Regions from separate parts of the Acidovorax sp. LjRoot66 genome, predicted to be linked through region 3. Evidence: predicted binding sites of a transcription regulator. Region 3 holds the regulator's gene; each other region holds the start of a gene.
The links. The regulator sigma-54, encoded in region 3, starts transcription at its own class of promoters, with help from an activator protein. The targets are predictions, from matches to a motif close to TGGCANGNAANCTGCTTT.
Positions count from the first base shown of each region.

Region 1: a site for sigma-54 is predicted at 1,486-1,503, ahead of ACSQ3Y_RS20025 (BMP family protein). Genes of this name have one in related genera too.
Region 2: a site for sigma-54 is predicted at 2,830-2,847, ahead of ACSQ3Y_RS10060 (formate/nitrite transporter family protein). Genes of this name have one in related genera too.
Region 4: a site for sigma-54 is predicted at 2,317-2,334, ahead of ACSQ3Y_RS09900 (ANTAR domain-containing response regulator). Genes of this name have one in related genera too.

Region 1 is NZ_CAXUQU020000001.1:4,260,084-4,264,290, forward strand. Features, by position in the region: gene ACSQ3Y_RS20015 (threo-3-hydroxy-L-aspartate ammonia-lyase) at 1-573, shown strand, start outside; gene upp (uracil phosphoribosyltransferase) at 605-1,237, shown strand; gene ACSQ3Y_RS20025 (BMP family protein) at 1,556-2,566, shown strand; gene ACSQ3Y_RS20030 (5'-methylthioadenosine/S-adenosylhomocysteine nucleosidase) at 3,010-3,909, shown strand; gene ACSQ3Y_RS20035 (ABC transporter ATP-binding protein) at 3,924-4,207, shown strand, end outside.
Region 2 is NZ_CAXUQU020000001.1:2,174,806-2,179,012, reverse strand. Features, by position in the region: gene ACSQ3Y_RS10065 (protein kinase domain-containing protein) at 31-1,767, opposite strand; gene ACSQ3Y_RS10060 (formate/nitrite transporter family protein) at 1,777-2,589, opposite strand; gene ACSQ3Y_RS10055 (nitrate- and nitrite sensing domain-containing protein) at 2,953-4,207, opposite strand, start outside.
Region 3 is NZ_CAXUQU020000001.1:6,808,920-6,813,126, forward strand. Features, by position in the region: gene ACSQ3Y_RS31920 (hypothetical protein) at 8-556, shown strand; gene ACSQ3Y_RS31925 (VOC family protein) at 586-945, shown strand; gene ACSQ3Y_RS31930 (RNA polymerase factor sigma-54) at 946-2,547, opposite strand; gene lptB (LPS export ABC transporter ATP-binding protein) at 2,611-3,393, opposite strand; gene lptA (lipopolysaccharide transport periplasmic protein LptA) at 3,390-4,043, opposite strand; gene ACSQ3Y_RS31945 (thiol:disulfide interchange protein DsbA/DsbL) at 4,154-4,207, opposite strand, start outside.
Region 4 is NZ_CAXUQU020000001.1:2,133,811-2,138,017, forward strand. Features, by position in the region: gene ACSQ3Y_RS09895 (CmpA/NrtA family ABC transporter substrate-binding protein) at 31-1,275, opposite strand; gene ACSQ3Y_RS09900 (ANTAR domain-containing response regulator) at 1,681-2,307, opposite strand; gene ACSQ3Y_RS09905 (branched-chain amino acid ABC transporter substrate-binding protein) at 2,515-3,675, shown strand; gene cysC (adenylyl-sulfate kinase) at 3,783-4,207, shown strand, end outside.

The DNA of each region.
Region 1 (4,207 bases), 2.5 Mb from region 3:
GAAGCCATCAGCCAGCGGCTGGCCGAGGAGCGCGGCATGACGCTCGTGCCCCCCTTCGACCACCCGCATGTGATTGCCGGCCAGGGCACGGCCGCCAAGGAATTCCTGGAGGAGATGCCCGACCTCGACTACCTCTTCGTCTGCGTGGGCGGCGGCGGCCTGCTCGCGGGCAGCCTGCTGGCGGCCGAGGCCCTGGCCCCGAACTGCCGCGTGGTGGGTGTGGAGCCCGAGGCGGGCAACGACGGCCAGCAGTCCTTTCGCACCCGGCAACTGGTGCAGATCCCAACGCCCCACACCATTGCCGATGGCGCGCAGACAAGGTCGCTGGGGCAGATCACCTTTCCCATCATCCAGCGCCTGGCGGAAGACATCGTCACCGCCACCGACGAGCAACTGGTGGAGGCCCTGCGCTTCTTTGCCGAGCGCATGAAGCTGGTGGTCGAGCCCACGGGCGCCCTGGCCTTTGCAGGCGCACGGCATGGCAGCGTGGACGTGCATGGCGCGCGCGTGGGCATCATCATCAGCGGCGGGAATGTGGACATGGCGCGCTATGCGCGCTTTCTGGCAGACTAGGCGCGACCCAAAAACAAGCGAGCACTACGCCATGAGCACCAACGTCACCGTCATCACCCACCCCCTCGTTCAGCACAAGCTCACGCTGATGCGCCGCAAGGATGCCAGCACCAACAGCTTTCGCCGCCTGCTGGGCGAGTTGAGCACGCTGATGGCCTATGAGGTCACACGCGACATGCCGCTGCAGAACATCGAGATCGAAACCCCGCTGGAGACCATGACCGGCCAGGTGATCGATGGCAAGAAGCTGGTGCTGGTCTCCATCCTGCGCGCTGGCAATGGCTTCCTCGACGGCATGCTCAACGTGGTGCCTGGCGCCCGCGTGGGCCACATCGGCCTGTACCGCGACCCCGCCACGCTGCAGCCGGTGGAGTACTACTTCAAGATGCCGTCCGAGATGGACGAGCGCGACATCATCGTGGTCGACCCCATGCTGGCCACCGGCAACTCGGCCGCCGCCTGCGTCGACCGGCTCAAGAAGCTCAACCCGCGCTCCATCAAGTTCGTCTGCCTGCTGGCCGCCCCCGAGGGCGTGGCCACGCTGCAGAAGGCGCACCCCGACGTGCCGATCTTCACCGCCGCCATCGACCGCGAGCTCAACGACCATGGCTACATCCTGCCAGGCCTGGGCGATGCCGGCGACCGAATCTTTGGCACCAAATAAGAGCAGCCAACAAAACTCTTCTGGCGTAGTTGCGGAGCCTTGTCGTACTAACGTACTGCCTGCGGCTCAGCGCCTAGCCAGAACCGCTTCGCTGAGCTTTGTTAGCGGCTCTGGACACAGGGCGAATCCGAGAAGCCGCTGCAGATATGTCTTTCCCGCAGCGGCCTTTTTGCGCCCCAAGCCGGTGCGAATTTTTACCAACTGGTGGCTTTCTTCTGGCAGACTCCATGCCAGCGCCTGCCAGCCATTGGCGCACTAATTGCTTGAGACAACGCCAGATCCGATCGCCCATCCTCCATCCGAAGAAGGAATCACCCCATGACCTCACGCCGCATCTTCACCGGCCACCTGTTCTCCACCTCGCTGGCACTGTCGGCCATGATCGGGCTGGCGCCCGGTGCCGCCATGGCACAGGGCAAGACCAAGGTGGCGGCGATCTACACGGTGCCCTATGAGCAGCAGTGGGTGAGCCGCATCCACAAGGCGCTCAAAGCGGCCGAGGCACGCGGCGAGATCGAGTACAAGTCCAGCGAGAACGTGACCAACGCCGACTACGAGCGCGTGATGCGTGAGTACGCCACCGGCGGCAACCAGCTTATCGTGGGCGAGGCCTTCGCGGTGGAAGCCGCCGCCCGCAAGGTGGCCAAGGACTTCCCCAAGACTTCCTTCCTGCTCGGCTCCTCGGGCAAGCCGCAGGCGCCCAACTTCAGCGTGTTCGACAACTACATCCAAGAGCCGGCCTACCTGTCGGGCATGGTGGCTGGCGGCATGACCAAGAGCAACAAGATCGGCATGGTGGGCGGCTTCCCCATCCCCGAGGTGAACCGCCTGATGCACGCCTTCATGGCCGGCGCCAAGGAAGTCAACCCCAAGGTGGAGTTCACCATCAGCTTCATCAACAGCTGGTTCGACCCACCGAAGGCCAAGGAAGCCACCTTCGCCATGATCGACAAGGGCGCCGACGTGCTCTACGCCGAGCGCTTCGGTGTGAGCGATGCGGCCAAGGAAAAAGGCAAACTGGCCATCGGCAACGTGATCAACACGCAGGACAAATACCCCGACACGGTGGTCGCTTCGGCTCTGTGGCACATGGAGCCCAGCATCGACCGCGCGCTCAAGCTGGTCAAGGAAGGCAAGTTCACGCCCGAGGACTACGGCCCTTACTCGATGATGAAGCACAAGGGCTCGGAACTCGCGCCCCTGGGCACCTTCGAGAAGAAGGTACCGGCCGACATCGTGGCCAAGGTCAAGGCCAAGGAGGCCGACATCCTGGCCGGCAAGTTCACCGTGAAGGTGGACGACAGCCAGCCCAAGTCCACGGCCAAGTAAGCAAGGCAAGTTGTTGGCGCGCGACTCAAGAATCCTGGGCACGCTTTTCATTGCACTGGGCGCCATTGGCATAGTCGTTGGCGCCTGGGCTTTGTTGAGCGGAACCCCGTTCATGCAACAGGGATCGGGCTGCAAAGCCATCTGTGGCCTCACCATGCTTACGGTTCAATTCCTGGGGTTGCCAGCTGGCGCGTTGGTGGGCGGGGTGCTGTGGCTTGCAGTGGGCGTTGCGTTCTCGCTGGGTGGGTACCGCGTCCTGCACATGCGCTGACCGACTCGCAGCGCGCGCTTGGAACAACTCAGGCGCTTCAAACGTGCAGAAGATGCTCTCAATGCGCTTATTCTTGTCTTGCTGAACAGGATACATCGCCATGCAAGTACGACACCGCTCACATGCCTCTCTCAGGACATTGGCCCACCAATGCTCGCGCTTGCTGGGCGCGATGGCGATTGCCGCAGTCCTGACGGGCTGCGCGGCCGTCCCGCCGGACAAGGCGGTCCGAATCGACGCCACACCGCGCATCGCCGTCATCTCAGCCTTTGCCCCCGAGCTCACCGTGCTGCTGCCCCAGGTGCAGCAGCCCGCCAGGCACAGCGTGAACGGCGTGGAGTTCACCACCGGCACGCTGCAGGGCAAGCCCGTGGTGGTGTTCCTCTCGGGCATCAGCATGACCAATGCGGCCATGAACACGCAACTGGTGCTGGACCGCTTCAACGTGAGCCACATCGTTTTCTCCGGCATTGCCGGCGGGGTGAACCCGGGCCTGCACATCGGCGACGTGACCGTGCCTGCGCGCTGGGGCCAGTACATGGAGTGGCTCATGGCGCGCGAAGACCAGCCCGGCAAGTACACGGCCCCGGGCTGGATGCAGGCCGAGCTGACCCTGCCCGCCTTCGGTATGATGCATCCGCGCCCGGTGGAGGTGCGTTCGGCTGCCAATCCGAAACTCACGCACAAATTCTGGTTCGAGGCCGACCCACGCATGCTGGCCGTGGCCCATGGCCTGGCCGCCGTGCCCCTGGAACACTGCCACGCCAGCCACTGCATGAAGGAGCGCCCGCGCATGGTGGTGGGCGGCAATGGCGTGTCGGGCCAGGCCTTCGTGGACAACAAGGCCTTCCGCGAATACGCGTTCAAGACCTTCGAGGCCAATGTGCTCGACATGGAGACCGCCGCCACGGCCATGGTGGCGCACAGCAACGGCGTGCCCTACATCGCCTTTCGCTCGCTGAGCGACCTGGCGGGCGGCGGCGACGGCGCCAACGAGATGGACACCTTCATGCACCTGGCGGCGGCCAACTCGGCCAAGGTGCTGCAGGCCTTCCTGGCCGCCTGGAAGTAGCCCGATCGATGTCCATGGAGCCTGCAGAAACGGTTCTTCGCCTCACCGGCATCACCAAGCGCTTTGGCAAGCTGGTGGCCAATGACGGCATCGGCCTCACACTGGCGCGTGGCGAGGTGCTGGCCCTGCTGGGCGAGAACGGCGCGGGCAAGTCCACGCTGATGTCCATTCTGTTCGGCCACTATGTGGCGGACGAGGGCAGCATCGAAGTCTTCGGCAAGCCCTTGCCCCCGGGCCAGCCGCGCGCCGCGCTGGCCGCCGGCATCGGCATGGTGCACCAGCATTTCACGCTGGCCGA
Region 2 (4,207 bases), 4.6 Mb from region 3:
CTAACGCGCCAGCAGCGCGAGGGCAGCGGCTTACTGCCCATAGGCGCGCAGACCCAGCAGCACCAGCACGGCAAGGCCCAACAGGCATGACACCGTCTGCCAGAACAGCACCGGATTGCGCTCCACCAGGGGTGGCGCGCGCAGGCGCTGGAACTGCGCGCCGGGCGATTGCAGGTCGTACAGGAACTCGGACACCGCCTCCTGGCGTTTGGATGCCTCGGGTTGCAGGGCTTTTTGCAGCACCCCATCGAGCCAGGCGGGCAACTCGGGCCGCAGATGGCGCACGGGCACATAGCGCAGCTGCTTGTGCTCTGCCGGTGAACGCAGGCGCACCACCTGCAGGCCATAGGGCAACTGGCCGGTGAGCATCTGGTAGGTCAGCACCGCCAGCGAGAACAGGTCCGACCGGGCATCGCCCTCGCCACCCACGAAATACTCGGGCGCGGTGTACTGCAGCGTGCCGGCAATGGCATCCGCGCGCGCAGCGCTCGTCCCCTCGGCGAGGCCCGCCACATGCACCGACCCAAAATCGATCAGCTTCACCGTGCCGTTGCGGTCGATCAGCAGGTTCTCGGGCCTGAGGTCCTGGTGCAGCATTTCGCGCGCATGGAAGGCCTGCAGCCCCTTGCCGATCTGGGCGACGAGGCTGCGCACGGCATCCAGGTCCGGCAGAGGGTGGTCGGTCATCCACTGGGCAAGGGTCTGCCCATCCACGAACTCCATGGCCACATAGACATGCTGGCGTGGTCGCTCGCTGCCGGCGGCGCGCAGCACGTGCGGGCTGTGGATGCGCCGCGCCACCCATTCCTCCAACACGAAGCGGTCCAGGTAGTCCTTCTGGGTGACCAGGTCGACCGAAGGGGTCTTGATCACCACCTGCTGGCCCGTGGCATCGTCCACGGCCAGGTGCACGTGGCTGCGCGAACTCGCATGCAGTTCGCGCACGATGGTGTAGCCCTCGAAGCCCATGCGCGGCGAGAGAGGCGGCGGCAGGGCCAGCCCCTCGCGCTGCGGCGGCAGGTGCGCCAGCGCCCGGTCCTCGGGCAGTGCGTCGATGCGCAGCAACTGCACCGTCAGGTCGTCGGTGGCACCGCGCGCCTGGGCGGCGGCGACCAGCGCGCGAGCCGCCGCATCGAAGTCACCTGCGCACTGCGCAATGGCCGCGTGCACAGCGGTCGCATCCAGGTGCGTGCAGGCACCGTCGGTCGCCAGCAGGTAGACATCGCCCACCTCGGCCGGCAGGCTGCGGTAGTCGATCTCCACGTTGGGGCCCATGCCCAGCGCCCGGCCCAGGAAGGATTCGACCGAGGACAGGTGCACGCGGTGGTCCTCGGTCAACTGCTCCAGCGCCTGCGCATGCACGCGGTAGATGCGCGCATCGCCCACGTGCAGCAGGTGCACCTCGCGCCCTTTCAAGATCAGGGCGCTGAAGGTGGTGACATAGCCCCGATCCTTGTCGAAGCGCGCATGGCTGCGCAGGGTCTGCGCATGCAGCCAGGCATTGGTGGCGCCCAGCACGCGCTGGGCCGATCGGCGCACCGACCAGGCCTCGGACGTGGCGTAATAGTCGTCGAGAAAGCCGCGCACCGCCGCCGCGCTGGCCTCCTGGCTCACGGCGCTGGAGCCTATGCCATCGGCCAGCGCCAGCGCGATGCCCTTGGTGCCGCGCTGCGGCCCCACGGGCAACATGGCACCGTGGAAGTCCTGGTTGACTCCCTTGTGCCCGGCCTCGGAATGCTGGCCAAGCGTGACGCGCAGGGCGTGCATGGGCAACGCTCAGGCAATCTTGCGCTTTGGGGCGGTCTTGTAGTGCGTGGAATACAGCATGGCGCCCACAAAGGTCAGGCCGCCCACCAGGTTGCCGATCACGGTGGGGATTTCATTCCAGACCAGGTAGTCCATGATCGTGAAGTTGCCACCGAGCAGCAGGCCCGAGGGGAACAGGAACATGTTGACGATGCTGTGCTCGAAACCCATGTAGAAGAACAGGGCGATGGGAATCCACATGCCGATGGCCTTGCCCGACACCGAGGTGGACATCATGGCCGCCACCACGCCGGTGGACACCATCCAGTTGCACATCACGCCACGGACGAACAGGGTCAGCATGCCGGCGGCGCCGTGCGCGGAGTAACCCACCGTGCGGCCCTCGCCGATGTGGCCGATTTTTATGCCGACTGCGTTGGGCGCCTCGCTGAATCCGAAGGTGAAGATGATGGCCATGAACACCGCCACCATGAACGCACCTGCGAAGTTGCCGCAGAACACCAGCGTCCAGTTGCGAAAGACGCCACGCCAGGTGGCGCCAGGACGCTTGTCGAGCACGGCCAGCGGGGCCAGCGTGAATACACCGGTCAGCAGGTCGTAACCCAGCAGGTACAGCAGGATGAAGCAGCCCGGAAAGAGCATTGCGCCCAGCAGCGCATTGCCGGTGTTCACCGTGACGGTGACCGCGAAGGCGGCGCCCAGTGCCAGCATGGCACCGGCCATGAAGGAGCGGATCAGCGTGTCGCGGGTGGACATGAGGAGCTTGGATTCACCGGAATCGACCATCTTGGTCACGAACTCGGCGGGGGCGAGGTAGGCCATTGCACTTCCTTTGGGACGGGGAGACTGGCAGGCTTCCCCAAGAGGTCCACCCGGGGAAGCGCGCAAGAAGAAGAAGAAGAAGAAGAGGAGGAGGAAAAAAGAAAACGGCGTCCGCTGCGCCCCCATGCAGATGGGGAACGCAATGGACGCCGTTATCCTCGGATGCGCGATTCCTGGGCCTGCGGGCAACCGCAGGCGGTGGATTGGCAGGCCGCCGTTAGCCCACCATCCAGTGCACTCCATGCAAGTTCCGTACCCTCGTTGGGGCAGCCGACGGTCTTTTGTGTCCCGCATTCCGTGCGTGCGCCAAGCCTTCGGCGCAGGAATGGCTTCAAGGCGGTGCACGCAAGGCACCACCACGGATCAGAGGGGCTTGTCGCCCTTGCGGTCGGGGTGGGCGAATGCCAGGTCCGGCAGGGACAGCGTGGCCTCGGCCACATCGAGCAGGCGGCGGTTCTGGTCCATCGACGTCTTTTGCAGCACGCGGAAGGCGACTTCCTCGTTCATGCCCAGGCGGGCCATGAGCACGCCCTTGGCGCGCTCGATCACCTTGCGCTCGTTGAGCGTGCGGCGCGCCGCTTCAAGCTCGGCCTCCATGCTGGCCATGCGCGCCGACTGGGCCTGCAGCAGCTCCAGCAGCGATGCCGATTCACCCGCATGCGCGCTGGCGGCCTGCTCGGGCACGGCCTCGGGTGCGATGGCGATGTCGAAGAAGCGGTCCACCGCGTGCGTGCGCTGCGGCGGGTTGTCGCGCAGGCCGCGCAGCAGGCCTCGGGAATCCTGCAGGTCCTGCTGGGCTTCGAGGATGCGGGCTGCGCAATCTTCGCGCAGGCGCTGCACCAGCTCGACCTGCAGCTGCCACAGCGCGTTGATGCGCTCGGTGGACACGTCGAACCAGGCGTCGCTCAGGTTGCTGTCCAGCGCCGCACCGGGGCGGGCCACGCACAGCGTGCGCCGCAGGCGCTCCAGCTGGGCCATGCCCGGGGCCAGTTGCTGCTGCTCCCAGCGCGTGCGCAAGGCCGGGTCGGCAAACTCGGAAAACACGCGCAGGCTGCGCTCCTGCGCATCGATCAGGTGCAGCACGCGCTGCTGGTGCGCGTCGCTGCCCTGGCCGGACGCGAAGAGCAGCGCGCCCATGGCCCGCTCCTGGCCTGCTTCTTCCTGCGCCTGCACCAGGTGCAGCAGGGCCACGAGCTGGCGCGAGACACTGGGCAAAGCGGCCGCATCGGCCACGTGGAAGACCAGTTCGATCAGCCCGGCGATCAGGTGGCTGAACGCGGCAATCGAGTCGTGCGCCGCCATCGCCTGCTTGTCGATCTGGCTGCGCAGCGCGGGCAGCGAATCGAGCCCCAGCAGCGCCCACGCCATCAGCGACAAGGCCTTGGCCGTGGCGCCCTGGGCGGGCTCGACATGCTGGGCAAACTCCGCGCGCAGCTTGGCTTCGAGCAACACCACCTCCTGCACGATGCGGCCACGCAGGTCGGCAAAGCGCTGTGCCTTGGAGGCCAGGTACACGCCCGATGCACCGCGCTCGCGCTGCAGGCCCTCGATCAGCTGGCCGACCACGTCCACCAGCGCGGCCCGGCTGGCCAGGTGGTGCACCGCATCGATCTCGAGC
Region 3 (4,207 bases):
CCGCTCCATGCTCCGCACTGCCCTCACGCTGCTCACCTTCGCCCTGTGCCTGCCCGTTCTTGCCGAAGAACTGCGCGTTCCGCTGCCCGGGCGCGACGACCTCGTCATCGACCTGCCCGCCCAATGGCGCGCCCAGGTGCGCCGCCCCCATGCCGAGCTACCGCCCTCGGTCGCCATCAGCGGTCCCGATGCCACGGCCCTGCAGATGATCCTCACGCCCATCTGGCCCGCAGGCAGCTCCGCCAAGGCCCCCACGGCCGATGAGCTGCGGGCGCAGGTCCAGTCGGGCGCGACCCAGGCCAAGCCCAGGGCCGTCGAAGCCGAGCTGCCGCTCAAGGACCTGAGCGCCTCGGGCAAGACGGGCTACTACTTTTCGGCCACCGACCGCGCCCCCGAGCCGGGCGGCTACAAGCACCTGACCCAGGGCGTGCTGGGCATGAACGAACTGCGCGTGGCCTTCACCGTGCTGGCCAATGGCCAGTCGCAGGAGCCGACCGCACAGGCGCTGGAGCTGCTGCGCTCGCTGCGGCGCGCACCGGCCTCGAAGTCGCCTTGATGGCGGATGGCCCACCCACCATGCACCCCATGCTCGGCACCATCATGGTCTACGCGCGCGACATGCAGCGCAGCGCTGCGTTCTACGGCACGCATTTCGGCCTGCAGACCACGGGAGAGGTGGTGGAGGGCCTGATCGAACTCAAGGCCCCGGACGGCGGCGCCAGCATCCTCATCCACCAGGCGGCCAAGAGCGTGAAGCTCGGCCAGGCCGGGGTGAAGCTGTGCTTTCATGTGCACGACGTGGAGGCCTTCAAGGCCAATGCGCTGACGCAGGGCCTGGCATTCGGCAGCACGCACCAGGCCAATGGCTATGCGTTTGCCAATGTGAAGGACCCGGACGGCAACGCCGTCAGCATCTCCAGCCGGGCGTTCAGAACAGCGGCCTGATCAGAGCGCCTTGCGCAGGTTGGCTGGCGCGATCCGGAGCGCCTCGCGGTACTTGGCCACGGTGCGGCGCGCGCACTCGATGCCCTGCTCCTTGAGCATCTCGGCGATCTGGCTGTCCGACAGCGGCTTGGCGGGGCTTTCGGCCGCCACGAACTGCTTGATGAGGGCGCGCACGGCCGTGCTCGATGCGTTGCCGCCGGTCTCGGTGCCCAGGCCCGAGCCGAAGAAGTACTTGAGCTCGTAGGTGCCGATGGGCGTGGACATGTACTTGGCCGTGGTCACGCGGCTGATGGTGGACTCGTGCAAACCCAGCTCATCGGCGATGTCGCGCAGCACCAGCGGGCGCATGGCCAGCTCGCCATGGGTGAAGAAGCTCTTTTGCCGCTCGACGATGGCCCGCGAGACGCGCAGGATGGTGTCAAAGCGCTGCTGGATGTTCTTGATGAACCAGCGCGCCTCCTGCAACCGCTGCTGCATGGCCTGGTGGCCCTCGCCGCCCTTGTGGCCGCGCAGGGCACCGGCATAGATGTCGTGCACGCGCAGGCGCGGCATCACGTCGGGGTTCAGGGCCACGATGAAGTTGTGCTGGCCATCTCGGCCATTCGCCCGCCCGGCCTTGCGCACGATGACGTCGGGCACGATGATGTTGCGCTCCACGTCCACGAACTTGCGCCCGGGGCGAGGCTCCAGCCGCGCGATCAGGGCCATGGCGGCGCGCGTGCGCTCCTCGCCATCGCCACACAGCTGCGTGAGGCGGCGGATGTCGCGGCGCGCCAGCATCTCCAGCGGCTGCTGGCACACACGCAACGCGGTCTGCACGGTGTCGGGGTCGATTTCGCTGTCTTCATCGGCGGCCAGCGCGGTAAGCTGCAGCGTGAGGCATTCACCCAGGCCACGTGCACCCACGCCCACAGGCTCCAGGCTCTGCAGCAGGCGCAGGGCGACGGTGAAGCGGTGCACCAGCTCCTCGATCTGCTCCAGGTCGTCGGGGCCGGCCAGGCCCACGGCCAGCTCTTCCAGCGGGTCTTCGAGGTAGCCGTCGTCGTTGAGCGATTCGATCAAAAAGCGCAGGGCGGCCCGGTCCACCTCGGACAGGCGCAGCGACAGGGCCTGGCGGTGTAAAAACGCGGTGAGCGATTCGTGCGTACGCGCCAGTTCGGTGGCATCGGCCTCGTCGCCTTCGGAATCATTGCGGTTGCGGGCCGGCGCATCGCCGCCCCACTCGGCATCGTTGGGGGACACGTCCACGGTGCCATCGCCACTCCAGTCGGGCTCGTCGCCCGCACTGCTGCCCACTTCCGCATCGCCCTGCGGGCTGTCGGCCGAGGTCTCGGTCGACGTGCTGGTGCCCGGGGCGCTGGAATAGACCGCGTCGTCGGAACTGTAATCGTCTGGCTGCACCGGCGCATCGGCCGTTTCCACGCCGAACTCCTCGCGCGGCGCCTCGTCGGCATTGCGTTCGAGAAAGGGGTTTTCGTCGAGCATCTGCTCGACCTCCTGCCCCAGCTCCAGCGTGGACAGCTGCAGCAGCCGGATGGACTGCTGCAATTGCGGCGTGAGCGCCAGGTGCTGCGATACGCGCAGTGACAGGCCGGGCTTCATCGCACAGCCCCCCGGGGCTGCCGCAAAGGCAGGTGCATGGCGAACGGGTGGTCCATCGGTCTGCTACATGCGGAAGTGTTCACCCAGGTACACCCGGCGCACTTCGGCGTTGTCGACGATTTCGGAGGGGGTTCCCTGGGCCAGCACATGGCCATCGCTGATGATGAAGGCGTGGTCGCAGATGCCCAGCGTCTCGCGCACGTTGTGGTCGGTGATGAGCACGCCGATGCCGCGCGCCTTGAGGAAGCCGATGATGCGCTGGATCTCGATCACGGCGATGGGGTCGATGCCGGCAAAGGGCTCGTCCAGCAGGATGAAGCGCGGCTGCGTGGCCAGCGCGCGGGCGATCTCCACGCGGCGGCGCTCGCCGCCGGACAGGGCCAGCGCGGGCGAGGCGCGCAGGTGCTCCACGCGCAGTTCCGTGAGCAGCGCGGTCAGGCGCTCTTCGATGGCCTGGCGCGGCAGCGGCTGGCCGTCCTCGCCGCGCTGCAATTCGAGCACGGCGCGCACGTTCTCCTCGACCGTGAGCTTGCGGAAGATCGAGGCTTCCTGCGGCAGGTAGGACAGCCCCAGGCGCGAACGGCGGTGGATGGGCATGTGGGCCACCGAGTGGCCGTCGATGCGGATGTCGCCGGCATCGCTGCGCACCAGGCCCACGATCATGTAGAACGAGGTGGTCTTGCCCGCGCCGTTGGGGCCGAGCAGCCCGACGACCTCGCCCTTTTGCACGACCAGCGATACGTCCTTGACGACCTTGCGGCTGCCATAGGATTTTTCGAGGTGGTGCACCTCCAGCCGGCTGTCCGCCGGGGAATCGGCGGCGGTACTCACGTGCTGCCCACTCACTTGGCGCCGCCGCTCAGGGTGCTGCTGGGGCGCAAGGGGGTGCCCGATGCCGCTGCGGCAGGGGCGGCCGCGCTGGCGGGTGTTTCCTTGGGCGACAGGATGGCGCGCACGCGGCCACCGGGCGCCGGGGTGTCGCCCGCCGCATTGGTGCTGCCGCGCGGCTTGGCGTCCACGGTGAACACGTCGGTCAGGTTGTTGTAGACGATGACCTGCCCGGTGATCTCGTCGGTCAGCGTGGATTCGCGGTAGCGCCGCAGCTCGGCGCGGGTGATGAACTTCACGTTGTCGGCCCGGCCGTCGTACTCGATGACCTCGCTCTCGCCTTCGATGAACTCGTCGGGCGCGCCCGCCAGCGTGTCGCGCTTCTGGCGAAAGAAGGCGCGCTTGCCCGGCTCGGCCGTGACCACGCCGAACTGGTAGCCGTCCGCGTCCTGGCGCACGTCCAGGCGCGCGCCACGCAGCACGATGGTGCCCTTGGTCATGACCACGCGGCCGGTGAACACGCTGGTCTGCTTGAGCTCATCGTGGCGCAGTGCGTCGGCCTCGATGTTCATGGGCTTGTTGCGGTCGGCCTTTTCGGCGTGGGCCGCCGTCTGGACCATGGCCAGGGCCGAGAGGAGGAGTAGGGTCGGGAGGATGCGGTAGTTCATAGGGCACGAATCTTGCAGATCATTGTAGCCACCCGTGGCGACATGCCATGAAAAAAGCCCGCATCCGCGGGCTTTTGGTACACACAGGCGCCAGTCCTGCCAAGAAATGGTCAGCCTTTGCGGACCGCGCCCACCAGATGCTCTACCACCTGCAGCACGACAGG
Region 4 (4,207 bases), 4.7 Mb from region 3:
ATGGGGGGCGGTTTGGGTGGCTCTGCGGCCTCAGGCCTTGATCTTGAAGCCGTCGGCGTACTTGGCGGGGTCCTTGCCGTCCCAGACGACACCGTCCATGAGCTTGCTGGTCCGCATGGCGTCCTTGGGCACATTGATCTTCATGGCGCTGGCCACCGATTTGTACAGATCCACCTGGTTGATCTGTTTGGCCACGGCCAGGTAGTCGGGGTGGCTCTTGAGCAGGCCCCAGCGCTTGTGCTGGGTCAGGAACCACATGCCGTCGGACAGGTAGGGGAAGTTCACCGCACCATCGTTGAAGAACTTCATGTGGTTGGGATCGTCCCAGGTCTTGCCCATGCCGTTCTGGTAGCGGCCCAGGATGCGCTGGTTGATCGCGTCCACGCTGGTGTTGATGTAGGCCTTCTGGGCCACGGTCTCGGCCATCTTCATCTTGTTGGACAGGCTGGCGTCGATCCACTGGCTGGCTTCCAGAATCGCCATCATCACGGCGCGCGTGGTGTTGGGGTTCTTCTTCACGAACTCGGCGGTGGTACCGAGCACCTTCTCGGGGTGGTCCTTCCAGATGTCCTGTGTGGTGTTCGCCGTGATGCCAATGCCATCCATGATGGCGCGGTGGTTCCAGGGTTCGCCCACGCAGAAGCCGTCCATGTTGCCCACGCGCATGTTGGCCACCATCTGCGGTGGCGGCACGGTGATCAGCTTGGCGCCCGACAGCGGGTTGATGCCTGCGGCGGCCAGCCAGTAGTGCATCCACATCGCGTGCGTGCCCGTGGGGAAGGTGCCGGCAAAGGTGTACTCGCGCTTTTCCTTTTCCATAAGCTTGGCCAGGGAGGGGCCGTCCACGGCGCCCTTGTCCGCAATCGCCTTGGACAGCGAGATGGCCTGCCCGTTGTTGTTCAGGCTCATCAGCACGGCCATGTCCTTCTTGGGGCCGGCCGTGCCCAGGTGCACGCCGTAGACCAGGCCATACAGCACGTGAGCGAAGTCGAGTTCACCGTTGACCAGCTTGTCGCGCACGCCGGCCCAGCTGGCTTCCTTGGTGGGGATGATGGTCACGCCGTACTTCTTGTCGAAGCCCAGCACCGAGGCCATCACCACGCTGGCGCAGTCGGTCAGCGGGATGAAGCCGATCTTCACTTCCTTCTTCTCGGGCGCATCGGAGCCCTGTGCGTGAACAAGAGCGCGCAGGGCTGGGCTCACGCCCACGGCGCCCACGGTGGCTGCCTGCAGCACGGTGCGGCGGTTGAGACTGGTTTTGAGCAGATCGGTCATGGGGCTCCCCTGGTGGCGTGAAAAACAAAAAAGGCGTCCCCCCGGCGCTCGGGCTGCTGCAACTTCACAAAGAAAGTCACGCAGCGCCGAGCGCGGGTGGGACGCCTGTGTCCGGTGGCGAGAGGTACCTGCCCGCCATTGGGTAGGAGCCTCTCATCGAAGACCGTCGTTGGTCTTGATCAGTTCATGCAAGCCCTGTGCCAGCTTTCCTGTGCACCAACCTGCTATTCATTCAATAGCATGCTGGTGAATGCGGTAGAGGGGCTTTGCAAGCTTGCACCACAAGATGGCAGGCCGGTGGCAGTGGTGCAGGCTGCACGCATCTTGTGCGGTGCACCATTCCGGCTCCGAAAATAGGTGGCGTGCTGCGCGGCGGGGCGTCGGCGCAGGATGCGCCGCAGGCGGTCAGCCCAGCAGATCGGCCACGTCGAGCATGCGCTGGGCCACGTCGGCCAGCTTGAGGCCCTTGTCCATGGCCGTCTTGCGCAGCTTTTCATAGGCGGCCTGCTCGCTCAGGCCCTGGCGCTCCATCAGCAGGCCCTTGGCGCGGTCGATGGTCTTGCGGTCCTTGAGCTCGGTCTTGGCGTCGGCCAGTTCGGCGCGCAATGCCTGCTCGTGCTGAAAGCGTGCCATTGCCACATCCAGAATGGGGCGGATGCGCTGGGGCGCCAGGCCCGCCACGATGTAGGCCGAGACGCCGGCGGCCACGGCCGCCTTCACGTGCGAGGTGTCCTCGTCATTGGTGAACATGACGATGGGGCGGCGCTCGTCGCGCGTGGCCATCACCACATGCTCCAGCGCATCGCGCGCCTCGCTCTCGGCGTCCACGATGATGAGGTCCGGCTGCAATTGCGCCAGGCGTTCGCTCAAAAACACGTCGGCCGGCAGCGTGGCCACCAAGTTGAAGTTGTTTTCCAACAGGCCGATGCGCAGCGCCCGCGAGCGCTCTGCCTGCAGCAGGGCATGCTCGTCGTCGGGGTCGGCGACCGCCAGATCGGGGGCAACCACCACTATGCGCAAGGCCTCATTCATGCCTTCAGCATAGCAAGATTTACGCCACAAATTGGTGCGCCGGGCTGGTGCGCGGAGGGTGTCTACCCTTGCTTGCGCGGCTGTGCCCCTTTCAGGGCCTGAAACTTGCTAATAGAGTGTGTATTGGGAGGGCATACCCGATAGCGCCTCTTGGCGGCGTCGCATATACATCCGGTCACATTGACATACAGATATGGAGTTTCCTGCATGAACCAGCCCATCGACCGGCGCCGATTTTCGGCCAGCCTGGCCCTCACCGCCGTGGCCACCACCGCCTTGTTGGCGGGCTGCGGCAAAGTGCCCGACACCATCAAGATCGGGGTCGCCCAGCCCCTGAGCGGGCCCCTGGCCGCCCTGGGGCAGGACTTGCTCAACGGGGTGAACCTGGCCGTTGCCGAGCTCAACAAGGGCGGCTACACCGTGGACGGCAAGCGCGTGACGCTGGAGGTGGTGTCCGTGGACGACAAGGCCGACGCCGCCACCGGCAAGACCGTGGCCCAGCAACTGGTGGATGCCGGTGTGGTGGCAGTCATCGGCCACCTGAATTCGGGCGTGAGCATCGAGACCGCGCCCATCTACGCGGCCAAGGACATCCCGCAGATCGCCATCTCCACCAACCCCAAGTTCACGCAGCTGGGCTTTCCCACCACCTTCCGCATGGTGGCCAACGACACCCTGCAGGCGCGCGCCATCGGCTCGTTCGCCGCCACGCAGCTGGGCGCCAGCCGCTATGCAGCGCTGGACGACGGCACCCCCTACGGCAAGGGCCTGGCCGACGGCGCTGCCGAGCAGCTCAAGGCCGAGAAGAAGGAAGTCGTGGTGCGCAAGTCCTTCGACGACAAGACCACGGCCTTCGACGCCCTTGCTGGCGAACTCAAGGCGGCCAAGGTCGAGGTGATCGTCTCCACCCTGAATGACTTCCAGGCCATTGCCCTGCTGGAGGCGCTCAAGAAGGTCGACCACACCAAGGTGCGCCTCCTGGGCGGCGACACCATCAAGACCACCGACATGGCCAAGGGCGCCGGCATCGTGGAAGGCATCTACGCCACCTCGCCCGTGCTGGAGGCCAAGGAGTTCACCACCGGCAAACCCTTCCTCGAAAAGTACGTGGCCGAGTTCAAGAAGGCACCGGCCTATGGCGGCCACTACAGCTACGACAGCACCTACGTGCTGTCCGCCGCGATCCAGAAAGCCAAGTCCGCCGCCCCCAAGGACATCACCAAGGCCATGCACAGCATCAACGGCTACGCACCGGTGATCGGCACCATGACCTGGGACGACAAGGGCGAGCAGCGCTACGGCGCCGTGGGCGTGTACGAGCTGCGCGGCGGCGGGTGGGAACTGCGCATGCGCTCGGACCGCTGGTAAGAACGAAGGCCAGGGAGACGCCTGCTCTTTTTTGGGTGCTGGACGGAGCCGTGGCTGGCATAGTAGGAGGTGGATCATTTCCCGACCTACCCAGCCCGGAGCCCTGTTTGAACCCCCTCGTCTACTGGATCACCGGCCTGCCCGCCGCAGGCAAGACCACCCTGGCCACCGCGCTGGCCCAGGCCATCAACCAGGCCGGCGGCCGGGCCTGCGTGCTCGATGGCGACGAGCTGCGCAAGGGCCTGTGCTCCGACCTGGGGCTGTCTGCCGCCGACCGGGCCGAGAACATCCGGCGCGCAGGCGAGGTGGCGCGGCTGATGGCCCACAACGGCATGACCGTGGTGTGCGCCTTTGTTTCCCCCTTCGAGACCGACCGCCAGCGGGTGCGCGCCCTGTTTGCTCCCGGTGAGTTCCATGAAATTCACCTGAGCACTTCGGTGGATGAGTGCGCCCGGCGCGATCCCAAGGGCCTGTATGCGCGCGCCAGGGCGGGGCTGATCACCGGCCTGACCGGCCTGGATGGTGCCTATGA